3 regions of the Pseudomonas sp. IT-P253 genome follow, and region 3 is predicted to be linked to each of the others. Evidence: predicted binding sites of a transcription regulator. Region 3 holds the regulator's gene; each other region holds the start of a gene.
What was found. Region 3 encodes FliA, which starts transcription of late flagellar genes. Its sites were predicted from a motif close to CTAAAGTTTNNNNNNNNNNNGCCGNTAA; they were not measured.
Positions count from the first base shown of each region.

Region 1: a site for FliA is predicted at 1,142-1,169, ahead of ACM6IR_RS24260 (flagellar protein MotY). Genes of this name have one in related genera too.
Region 2: a site for FliA is predicted at 1,828-1,855, ahead of flgM (flagellar biosynthesis anti-sigma factor FlgM). Genes of this name have one in related genera too.

Region 1 covers NZ_CATKPT010000066.1:50,799-54,062, forward strand. The annotation lists gene rnt (ribonuclease T) at 1-32, opposite strand, end outside; gene pyrC (dihydroorotase) at 29-1,075, opposite strand; gene ACM6IR_RS24260 (flagellar protein MotY) at 1,235-2,143, shown strand; gene ACM6IR_RS24265 (argininosuccinate synthase) at 2,273-3,264, shown strand, end outside.
Region 2 covers NZ_CATKPT010000010.1:96,540-99,803, reverse strand. The annotation lists gene ACM6IR_RS05800 (MFS transporter) at 1-43, shown strand, start outside; gene ACM6IR_RS05795 (flagellar brake protein) at 109-855, opposite strand; gene ACM6IR_RS05790 (flagella synthesis protein FlgN) at 948-1,415, opposite strand; gene flgM (flagellar biosynthesis anti-sigma factor FlgM) at 1,464-1,790, opposite strand; gene flgA (flagellar basal body P-ring formation chaperone FlgA) at 1,959-2,720, opposite strand; gene ACM6IR_RS05775 (chemotaxis protein CheV) at 2,803-3,264, shown strand, end outside.
Region 3 covers NZ_CATKPT010000003.1:62,765-66,028, reverse strand. The annotation lists gene flhF (flagellar biosynthesis protein FlhF) at 1-704, shown strand, start outside; gene fleN (flagellar synthesis regulator FleN) at 821-1,651, shown strand; gene fliA (RNA polymerase sigma factor FliA) at 1,648-2,388, shown strand; gene ACM6IR_RS01650 (chemotaxis response regulator CheY) at 2,556-2,927, shown strand; gene ACM6IR_RS01645 (protein phosphatase CheZ) at 2,950-3,264, shown strand, end outside.

The sequences.
Region 1 (3,264 bases), on a different contig from region 3:
TCCTGTTCGTCGTCGAAATGGTCTTCACTCACGCGTGTTCCTCCAGCAGGCGCCAGCGCAGTTTTTCACCGGCGCGCAGCGGGATTACGGTCAGCTCGCCAAATGGCAGGCTGGTAGGGGTGGTCCACTCTTCGCGGACCAGGGTAATTCGATCGGTGTTCACCGGCAGGCCGTAGAAGCGCGGACCGTTCAGGCTGGCGAAGGCTTCGAGCTTGTCCAGCGCGTTGCGCTGTTCGAAGGCCTCGGCATACATCTCGATCGCCGCGTAAGCGGTGTAGCAACCGGCGCAACCACAAGCCGCTTCTTTGGCGTGCTGGGCGTGTGGGGCCGAGTCGGTGCCCAGGAAGAATTTCTCGCTACCGCTGGTGGCGGCGTCGAGCAGGGCTTCCTGATGCGTATTGCGCTTGAGAATCGGCAGGCAATAGAAGTGCGGCCGAATCCCGCCCACCAGCATGTGGTTGCGGTTGTACAGCAGGTGATGAGCGGTGATGGTTGCGCCGACGTTGGCCGCAGCCTCGTTGACGAACTGCACGGCATCCGCGGTGGTGATGTGTTCGAACACGACTTTGAGTGTCGGGAAGCGCTCGACCACCCGACGCATGTGCTCATCGATGAAGATTTTTTCGCGGTCGAACACGTCGACATCGCCGCGGGTGACCTCTCCGTGAACCAACAAGGGCATCCCGACTTCGGCCATGGCCTCAAGTGCAGGGAAAATCTTGTCGATGCTGGTGACACCGGAGTCCGAGTTGGTGGTCGCGCCGGCCGGGTACAGCTTGGCGGCGTGAATGAAACCGCTGGCCTTGGCCTCGCGAATTTCTTCGGGCTGTGTGCGGTCGGTCAGGTACAGCACCATCAACGGTTCGAAGCGACTGCCGGCCGGGCGCGCAGCGAGAATCCGCTGGCGATAGCCGTCGGCTTCAGCGGCGTTACGCACCGGAGGTACCAGGTTGGGCATGATGATGGCGCGACCAAAGGTGCGCGCAACATCCGCAACGGTATTGGTCAACACGGCACCATCGCGAAGATGAATGTGCCAGTCGTCGGGACGCAGCAGGGTCAGGCGGTCGGACATGAGGGGATTCCAGGCGGGTCAAACTCAGGGGAATGCTACCGGAAAAGACTCTTGCAGGCACTCGCTATCAAGTTTTGCAGGAAGCTTCCGATATCCAACAGGTATGCCGTAAACATGTGTGTGTCGGTCTTTTTGTTGTAGAAGCCAGTGGAGCCTCCCGTGCGCCAGCGTTATTTAGCCTTGCTCAGTGTGTTTGCCAGCCTTCCTGCGATGGCGCTCACTTTCCAGACCCGTCTGGAGAGCATCGAGTGGACGGTCGAAGGTGACAAGTTCGAGTGCCGCTTGACGCAGCCGATCACCGATTTCGGTTCGGGGGAGTTCGTGCGTCGCGCCGGCGAGCAGGCGATATTTCGTCTGAAGGCCTACAACGCGATGATTGGCGGTGGTTCGGCGACCTTGCTGGCGGCCGCCGCACCTTGGCAGCCAGGGCGTGGCGACATCAACTTGGGCTCCGTGCAAATCGGCAGCGGCAATGTATTGTTCAACAGTTCGCAAGTTCAGGCCGGGCGCTTGATCAGTGGCCTGATGGACGGTCGCAGTCCACTGATTCGACACTCCTCCGGCGACGGGCGGGTGTCTGAAGTACGCCTGTTACCCGTCAAATTCAGCAAGGCCTTCAATGATTACCAAAGTTGTGTGGCGAAACTGCTGCCGAAGAATTTCGAACAGGTCAAACAGTCCGAGATAGGTTTTCCGGGTGAAAGCATAGAGTTGAACCCGCAGGCCAAGGCGCAGTTGCAGGTTATGCTGGAGTTCATGAAGGCTGATCCAACGGTCAACCATATCGAACTCGATGGCCACTCCGACAACAGCGGCAACCGCCTGACCAACCGTGAATTGTCACGCCGCCGGGCATTGGCGGTGATGGACTATTTCAAGGCCAATGGCATTCAGGAGTCGCAGATCACCCTGCGCTTCCACGGTGAGCGATACCCGTTGGCGCCGAACACCAATGCGGCCAACCGGGCGAAGAATCGCCGGGTCGCCGTGCGCCTGGAGCGGGTGGCGCCGACCGAGAAAGTCGCGCCTCAAGCCACGGCACCGGGCAGCACCCCGGCGACCTCCTGAACCCGCTGTAATCGTCGCTCACTCGACATAATCTGTCGCTTCGTCGTCATAAGCTGTCGCGCCTCTGTAAATTATTCTGCATGCCCGGTAAACTCGACGGCTTTCCGTAGAACCCCGTGGAGTGATGGCATGGCGGACGTAAACAAGGTCGTTCTGGCGTATTCCGGCGGCCTGGACACTTCGGTGATCCTCAAGTGGCTGCAGGATACTTATAACTGTGAAGTCGTGACCTTCACCGCTGACCTGGGTCAGGGCGAAGAGGTCGAACCTGCACGCGCCAAGGCTCAGGCCATGGGCGTCAAAGAGATCTACATCGACGACTTGCGCGAAGAATTCGTACGCGATTTCGTTTTCCCGATGTTCCGCGCCAACACCGTTTACGAAGGCGAGTACCTGCTGGGTACTTCCATCGCTCGTCCGTTGATCGCCAAACGCCTGATCGAAATTGCCAACGAAACCGGCGCTGACGCCATTTCTCATGGCGCCACCGGCAAAGGCAACGACCAGGTTCGTTTCGAACTGGGCGCCTACGCCTTGAAGCCGGGTGTGAAAGTGATCGCTCCGTGGCGTGAATGGGACTTGCTCTCCCGTGAAAAGCTGATGGATTACGCTGAAAAGCACAACATCCCTATCGAGCGTCACGGCAAGAAAAAATCCCCGTACTCCATGGATGCCAACCTGCTGCACATCTCCTATGAAGGCGGTGTGCTGGAAGACACCTGGACCGAGCACGAAGAAGACATGTGGAAATGGACCGTCTCCCCGGAGAAGGCTCCTGACAAAGCGCAGTACCTGGAACTGACCTACCGCAACGGCGACATCGTCGCACTGGACGGCGTCGAAATGTCCCCGGCCACCGTGCTGGCGACCCTGAACCGTATCGGCGGCGAACACGGCATCGGCCGTCTCGACATCGTTGAGAACCGTTACGTGGGCATGAAGTCCCGTGGCTGCTACGAAACCCCAGGCGGCACCATCATGTTGCGCGCTCACCGTGCGATCGAATCGATCACGCTGGACCGCGAAGTCGCTCACCTCAAAGATGAGCTGATGCCGAAATACGCCAGCCTGATCTACACCGGTTACTGGTGGAGCCCTGAGCGTCTGATGCTGCAACAGAT
Region 2 (3,264 bases), on a different contig from region 3:
TGACACAGGGCGCGAGCAAAGCTTTACCGAAGCCAGGCCATAAAGCCAAGGCATAAAAAACGGGCAGTCACCGCAAGGGGCTGCCCGTTTTTTTATTGATGGCTCGTGTTACATGTCGTCTTTGTCGAAGCGCCGCGCTTCGCGCTGAAGCTGATAGACGAAACGCTCGACCTGACGCTGTACCAGCCCGCTCATGTTGTGAAAGCGTACGCCGGCAAACGTGGTGGAGATTCTTTCTTCGAAGTGCAGGTAACGCAGTTCAACTGGCGCGGTCATTTTGCCAAAGGGCAGGGCAGCCATGAAGCGATCATAGACCTGGCCCAGTTGCAGGCTGCCAGTGATGTCGCCTTCGAAGCGCAACTTGCAACCGGTGGCGGAAATGTCCAACAACTTGCCGCTGGTTGACGTTTTGAGTTTTTCACCCGCGAGCTCGACATCCACCAGTTGTGCCAGCTTCAACGCAGCCCGGAAGGCATTGCGGCGCTGATGGTAGACAACCTCGTTGGGCAGAGGGCCACGATAGCAGCGGTCATTATCTGATTCGTCGATGGTCAGTGGCCCGTTGCTTTCCCAGGCAATGCGCACACCTTCGTGAAACCCTTCAATCCGAAACGGTTCGCCGGCCAGCAGATAGCGCTCGCCATCGCGGGGCACCATCTCATCCAGGGCAATCATTTTTTTTTCACGGTCGACGTCCACCAGATAGGTCTGGAAGCGCTGGTTGCGCTCGTGGAACGTGATAATCAGCGGGTCATGGCTTTCTTGCAGCTGCCGCAAGTTGCCAGCGATCTCCATTGGCGTCGAGAGCACCTTGGGTGGCTGCGGAGCATCTTCCGCGGTTAAGGCATTGGACACGGTTCATCAATCTCCAGACAAAATATGACTGCGGCTGGCCATAATATTGCCAGCATGTGGCGCGTCTTGATAGGGCAAGCTCATCGACAGGCTCAAGCCTGACTGAGCGGGCGTGGCATTGCCAGCTTGGAGGTTGATCCACGGGCATCGTAAAGCGCTGGTGGTTCGCCACCCGTGAGGATTTTCAGCTGATTGGCGGTGGAGGCCTGCTGCACCTGGATCGACTGGCCATTATTAACGTTGATGGCTTGGCATTGGGCCAACATCTGCATCAGCGCGTCACTCTGTTCCAGTAGCTGGTCACCGATGCTCGATTGGCTGGCGAGTTGCTCCAATCCATCGCGGTTGGTGGGCAAATTAAGGCTGGCGAGAATTTCACTGCGCTTGCGGCCATGCTGTTCAAGCAAGATGATCAATGCCTGTTTCTGCGCCAGAATTTCTTCAAGCAGTTGCATCTCCCGACCATGCAGCGCGAGGGACTCGGTCTGCAATAACTCCATCAATTGTTGCAATGGAGCAAAGTCGTCGGTGATCAGTTGCAGTAAATTAGTGTCGTGCATGGCGGGCCTTGGGGTTTAAGCGTCCAAAAGCCTGGCGCCGGCCTTGGCCTAGCGCTGGGCTTCGAAGTTGAGCAGTTTGCTGGCCACACGGTTGCTGTCGACTTTGTAGCTGCCATCTGCAATCGCTGCTTTCAACTCGGCCACGCGGGCCTTGTCGACGGCAGGCTGATCGCGCAGCTTGTCAGTGACCTTCTGCAACTGTTGAGCCTCATCGCTGAAATGTACCGATTCCCCGCTTTTGACGGTACTGGCCTGTTCGGCCGGGGTATTCAGCGGCGCGGATTTGCCGGCTTCGGCAGTTTCCTTCGCGGCGCTGGTACGTGTACCACCGGTAAGTGGCGAGGAGCTGTTCAACCGGCTGAAATCGATGACCATGATAAAAAAACCTCTGGGTATTTGGACGCTTGCCATGTTTTCGGCCATACCCGGAAAAACTTTAGGCTCACTTTATCAATGAGCTTGCGCGCGTCAGCGCTTGCCTTGCATGAGGCACAGTTTAGGGAACAGTCGGGCGTCACGCCATAACTTCACAAACAGAGTGCCCTACATAGCCACTTCCACTTGGCCAGGCGCGGTGACTTGCGCCTTGATGACCCGCTCGGAGTTGAGGTTTTTTACCCGGATCTGTTCGCGCAAGCCGCCGTTGGACAACGCCTCGCCCGGCATGCGTACACTGAGCGTACCACTGCGGGCAGTAATCACCACCTGATCACCCTTGGTAATCACATCCGCCTGTTCCAGGTGCACCAGGGTAATGACCTGGTCGGCGACCATTGGTCGGGTCAGTTTTTGCCCGATCGCTTCGTCGACTGACGTCAGGTAGCCCTGGTTGATCAGGCTGATGTCGCGCTCACGCAGGGTTACGTCTTGAGGCTCGATAATGCCGGCGCGGCGCAGGGGGCGGGTGGTGGTCACAATGTCGCGAAACAGGCGTACTTGAGCGGGCACGAAGACGGTCCAGGGGGACGCACCCTCGCAGCGAACCTTGACCGTCACCCGTCCCAGCGGCTTGGCCGGACTCTCGAGAGAGGCTGTCAATTCCTTGTCACACATGGGCATGTGCATTCGCGGGTCGAGTTGGTTGACCTCGATTTCATAACGACCTTGCGTTTGACTGGTCGCCAGATAGTCCTCTACGGTGAATTCAAGAAAGCCCTGAGTGACGCCGATAAGCATGTCAGGCAAGGTAACTGCGTCAGCAAGGGCAGGACTGCCAGCGTTGAACAGGCAAGCGGCCGACATCGCGCAAAGTAATTTGCGGAATGTTGATGTCAGGCGTCGGGAAAATGTCGGTTCTGTGTTCATAAGAGTTAAAAAGCAAGCGCCGTGCCGTTTAGTGATGAAGGTGCGTCGCAACACACTTAAGCGTTGGTGTAGGAGTCTGTGCATGGCTGGTGTAATGGATGCGGTAAACCAGCGCACGCAATTGGTGGGGCAGAATCGCCTTGAGCTGTTGTTGTTCCGTCTCGACGGCCAGCAGCTTTATGGGATCAACGTGTTCAAGGTTCGGGAGGTGCTGCAATGCCCCAAGCTGACCCTGATGCCCAAGTCCAGTCCTGTCGTGTGCGGTGTGGCGAATATTCGGGGGGCGACCATTCCGATCCTTGATCTGGCGATGGCCACCGGGTCCGGCGCGCTGAAAGACCAAAGCAATCCCTTCGTGATCATCACGGAATACAACACCAAGACCCAGGGTTTCCTGGTGCGGTCGGTGGAACGTATCGTCAACATGAACTGGGAGGAGATTCATCCACCACCCAAGGGCACGGGGCGCGATCATTACCTCACGGCTGTGACTCGGGTTGACAATCAGTTGGTCGAAATCATCGACGTCGAGAAAGTGCTGGCG
Region 3 (3,264 bases):
GAATGATCCTCACACCGGAGATCGAGCCGCTGGAAGAGGGCGGTGTGATTGCCATGGTCGGTCCTGCCGGCATGGGCAAGACCACCACCCTGGCCAAACTGGCCGCCCGCTACGTGCTCAAGTACGGCGCGCAAAACATCGCGCTGGTGAGCATGGACAGCTACCGTATCGGTGCTCAGGAACAGCTCAAGACCCTCGGCCGGATCCTCAATGTGTCGGTGACACACGTCGACCCGGGCCAATCGCTGGTTCAGGCGCTGGATCCATTGCTGCGCAAGCGCGTGGTCCTGATCGATACCGCCGGCCTTCAGGCCAGCGATCCGGCACTGCGCATGCAGCTGGAAAGCCTCGCGGGTCGTGGCATCAAATCGAAAAATTACCTGGTTCTGGCAACCACTAGCCAGAAACAGGTTCTAACGGCCGCTTATCACAGTTACAAGCGCTGCGGGCTGGCCGGGTGCATCCTGACTAAACTGGATGAAACGGCAAGTCTGGGCGAGGTGTTGAGCCTGGCCATCAGTCATGAATTGCCAGTGGCGTACCTGACCGATGGCCCGCGGATCCCGGATGATTTGCATCTGCCGCGCCGTCATCAGTTGGTCAGTCGCGCCGTGAGTGTGCAAATGCAGGAAGAACCCAGCGAAGAAGCCATGGCTGACATGTTCGCTGATATTTACCACAGCCCGACCAAGCAGGTCGGCTGAGGTAGTAATGAACAGTTTTTATACCTACATCGATGGTCTGCCATGCATTGTTCCATCTGTGAACGCGCAGCCAGTAATGTGGCCTCCGTCTATGCAAGACAAGGTAAAGAAATAACATGGGCAGCATGCATCCCGTACAGGTGATCGCGGTGACCGGCGGCAAAGGTGGCGTCGGCAAGACTAACGTGTCAGTGAATTTGTCACTGGCCCTGGCTGAACTCGGCCGTCGCGTCATGCTGTTGGACGCCGACCTGGGTTTGGCGAACGTCGACGTCCTGCTGGGACTGACACCCAAACGCACCCTGGCCGACGTGATCGAAGGCCGATGTGAGCTGCGCGACGTTCTGTTGCAGGGCCCTGGCGGCATCCGCATCGTCCCGGCCGCGTCCGGCACCCAGAGCATGGTTCATCTGAGCCCGGCTCAACACGCCGGCCTGATCCAGGCGTTCAGCGATATCGGCGACAACCTCGACGTATTGGTGATCGACACCGCCGCGGGCATTGGTGAATCGGTGGTCAGTTTCGTCCGCGCCGCGCAGGAAGTCCTGCTGGTGGTGTGCGATGAACCGACCTCGATCACGGACGCTTACGCACTGATCAAATTGCTTAACCGCGATTACGGCATGAACCGCTTTCGCGTCCTGGCCAACATGGCCCAGAGCCCGCAGGAAGGTCGCAACCTGTTCGCCAAGTTGACCAAGGTCACGGATCGCTTCCTCGACGTCGCCTTACAATACGTCGGTGCGGTGCCATACGACGAAAGCGTGCGCAAGGCCGTACAGAAGCAACGTGCGGTCTATGAAGCGTTCCCGCGTTCCAAGTGCTCTCTGGCGTTCAAGGCCATTGCGCAGAAGGTCGATACCTGGCCGCTGCCTGCCAACCCCCGTGGGCACCTGGAGTTTTTCGTCGAGCGCCTCGTGCAACAAACGGCAGGACCGGTTCTATGACAGCCAGTGGCTACAACTTCTACAAGAAGTCGGCACGTGACGCGCAGTACGAGCTGATCGAGCGTTACGCGCCACTGGTTAAACGCATTGCTTACCACTTGTTGGCCCGTCTGCCGGCCAGTGTCCAGGTCGAAGACCTGATCCAGGCCGGGATGATCGGTCTGCTGGAAGTATCGAACAAATACGACGCCAGCAAAGGCGCGAGTTTCGAGACGTACGCGGGCATTCGAATCCGCGGCGCAATGCTCGATGAAGTCCGCAAGGGGGACTGGGCGCCACGTTCGGTCCACCGCAATACCCGGATGGTCAGCGACGCAATTCGCTCGATTGAAGCTAAAACCGGTCGTGACGCTAAAGATCACGAGGTTGCGGCCGAACTCCAATTGAGTCTCGACGATTATTACGGGATTTTGAACGACACCCTGGGTAGCCGCTTATTCAGTTTCGATGATCTGTTGCAGGACGGCGAACACGAAGGGCTGCACGAGGATGGCGCAAGTGCTCATCTCGAGCCGTCACGCGATCTGGAAGATGAACGCTTCCAGGCGGCGCTGGCGGACGCGATTGCCAATTTGCCGGAGCGTGAGCGACTGGTGTTGGCGCTGTACTACGACGAAGAGCTGAACCTGAAGGAAATCGGTGAGGTCCTGGGGGTCAGTGAATCGCGGGTCAGCCAGTTACATAGCCAGTGCGCGGCCCGCTTGCGGGGGCGTTTGGGGGAGTGGCGAGCGCGCTGAAGGCAGTGTGGGGACGCTGCGAACGTGGCTGGTGTGGTGTTGAACTGCGCCGGTCTCGATCTGTTGTGCTCCAGACAGTCATTGAGTGCTTTGCCAGATTGATTGAAATGGCGCGTCCAGGTGCTGGGCGCGTTTAAGACTGCTTGGAGGTCGAATTGGACAAGAACATGAAAATCCTCATCGTTGATGACTTCTCAACGATGCGGCGGATCATAAAAAACCTGTTGCGTGACCTTGGGTTCACCAACACGGTCGAGGCCGACGATGGCACCACTGCCATTCCGGTTCTCAACAGCGGGAGCATCGACTTTCTGGTAACGGACTGGAACATGCCTGGCATGACCGGTATCGATCTGCTGCGTCACGTGCGCGCCGATGAAAAGCTCAAGCACCTGCCGGTGCTGATGGTCACCGCTGAAGCCAAGCGCGAGCAGATCATCGAAGCGGCCCAGGCCGGCGTTAACGGCTATGTGGTCAAACCCTTCACGGCCCAGGCGTTGAAAGAAAAAATCGAGAAGATTTTCGAACGCATCGGTTGATGGACTGCGCCACGGGGGAGCTATGGAGCATAAAGAATTTTCACAGGGCGATTTTGAATCGACCCTGAAAAAACACGCGGTCGAATTGGTCGAGAGCCTTGAAAAAGGCAGATTCGGCGACGCTGTGCAATTGATCCATGAGCTCAATCAGACCCGTGACCGCGGCCTGTATCAGGAAGTGGGCAAGCTCACCCGGGAGCTGCATAGCGCGATCGTCAATTTCCAGATTGACCCGATCATGCCGCAAGCCGAGGAAGTCTCGCAGATCACCGATGCCACGGAGCGTCTGGGCTACGTGGTCAAGCTGACCGAGGCAGCGGCCAACCGCACCATGGAT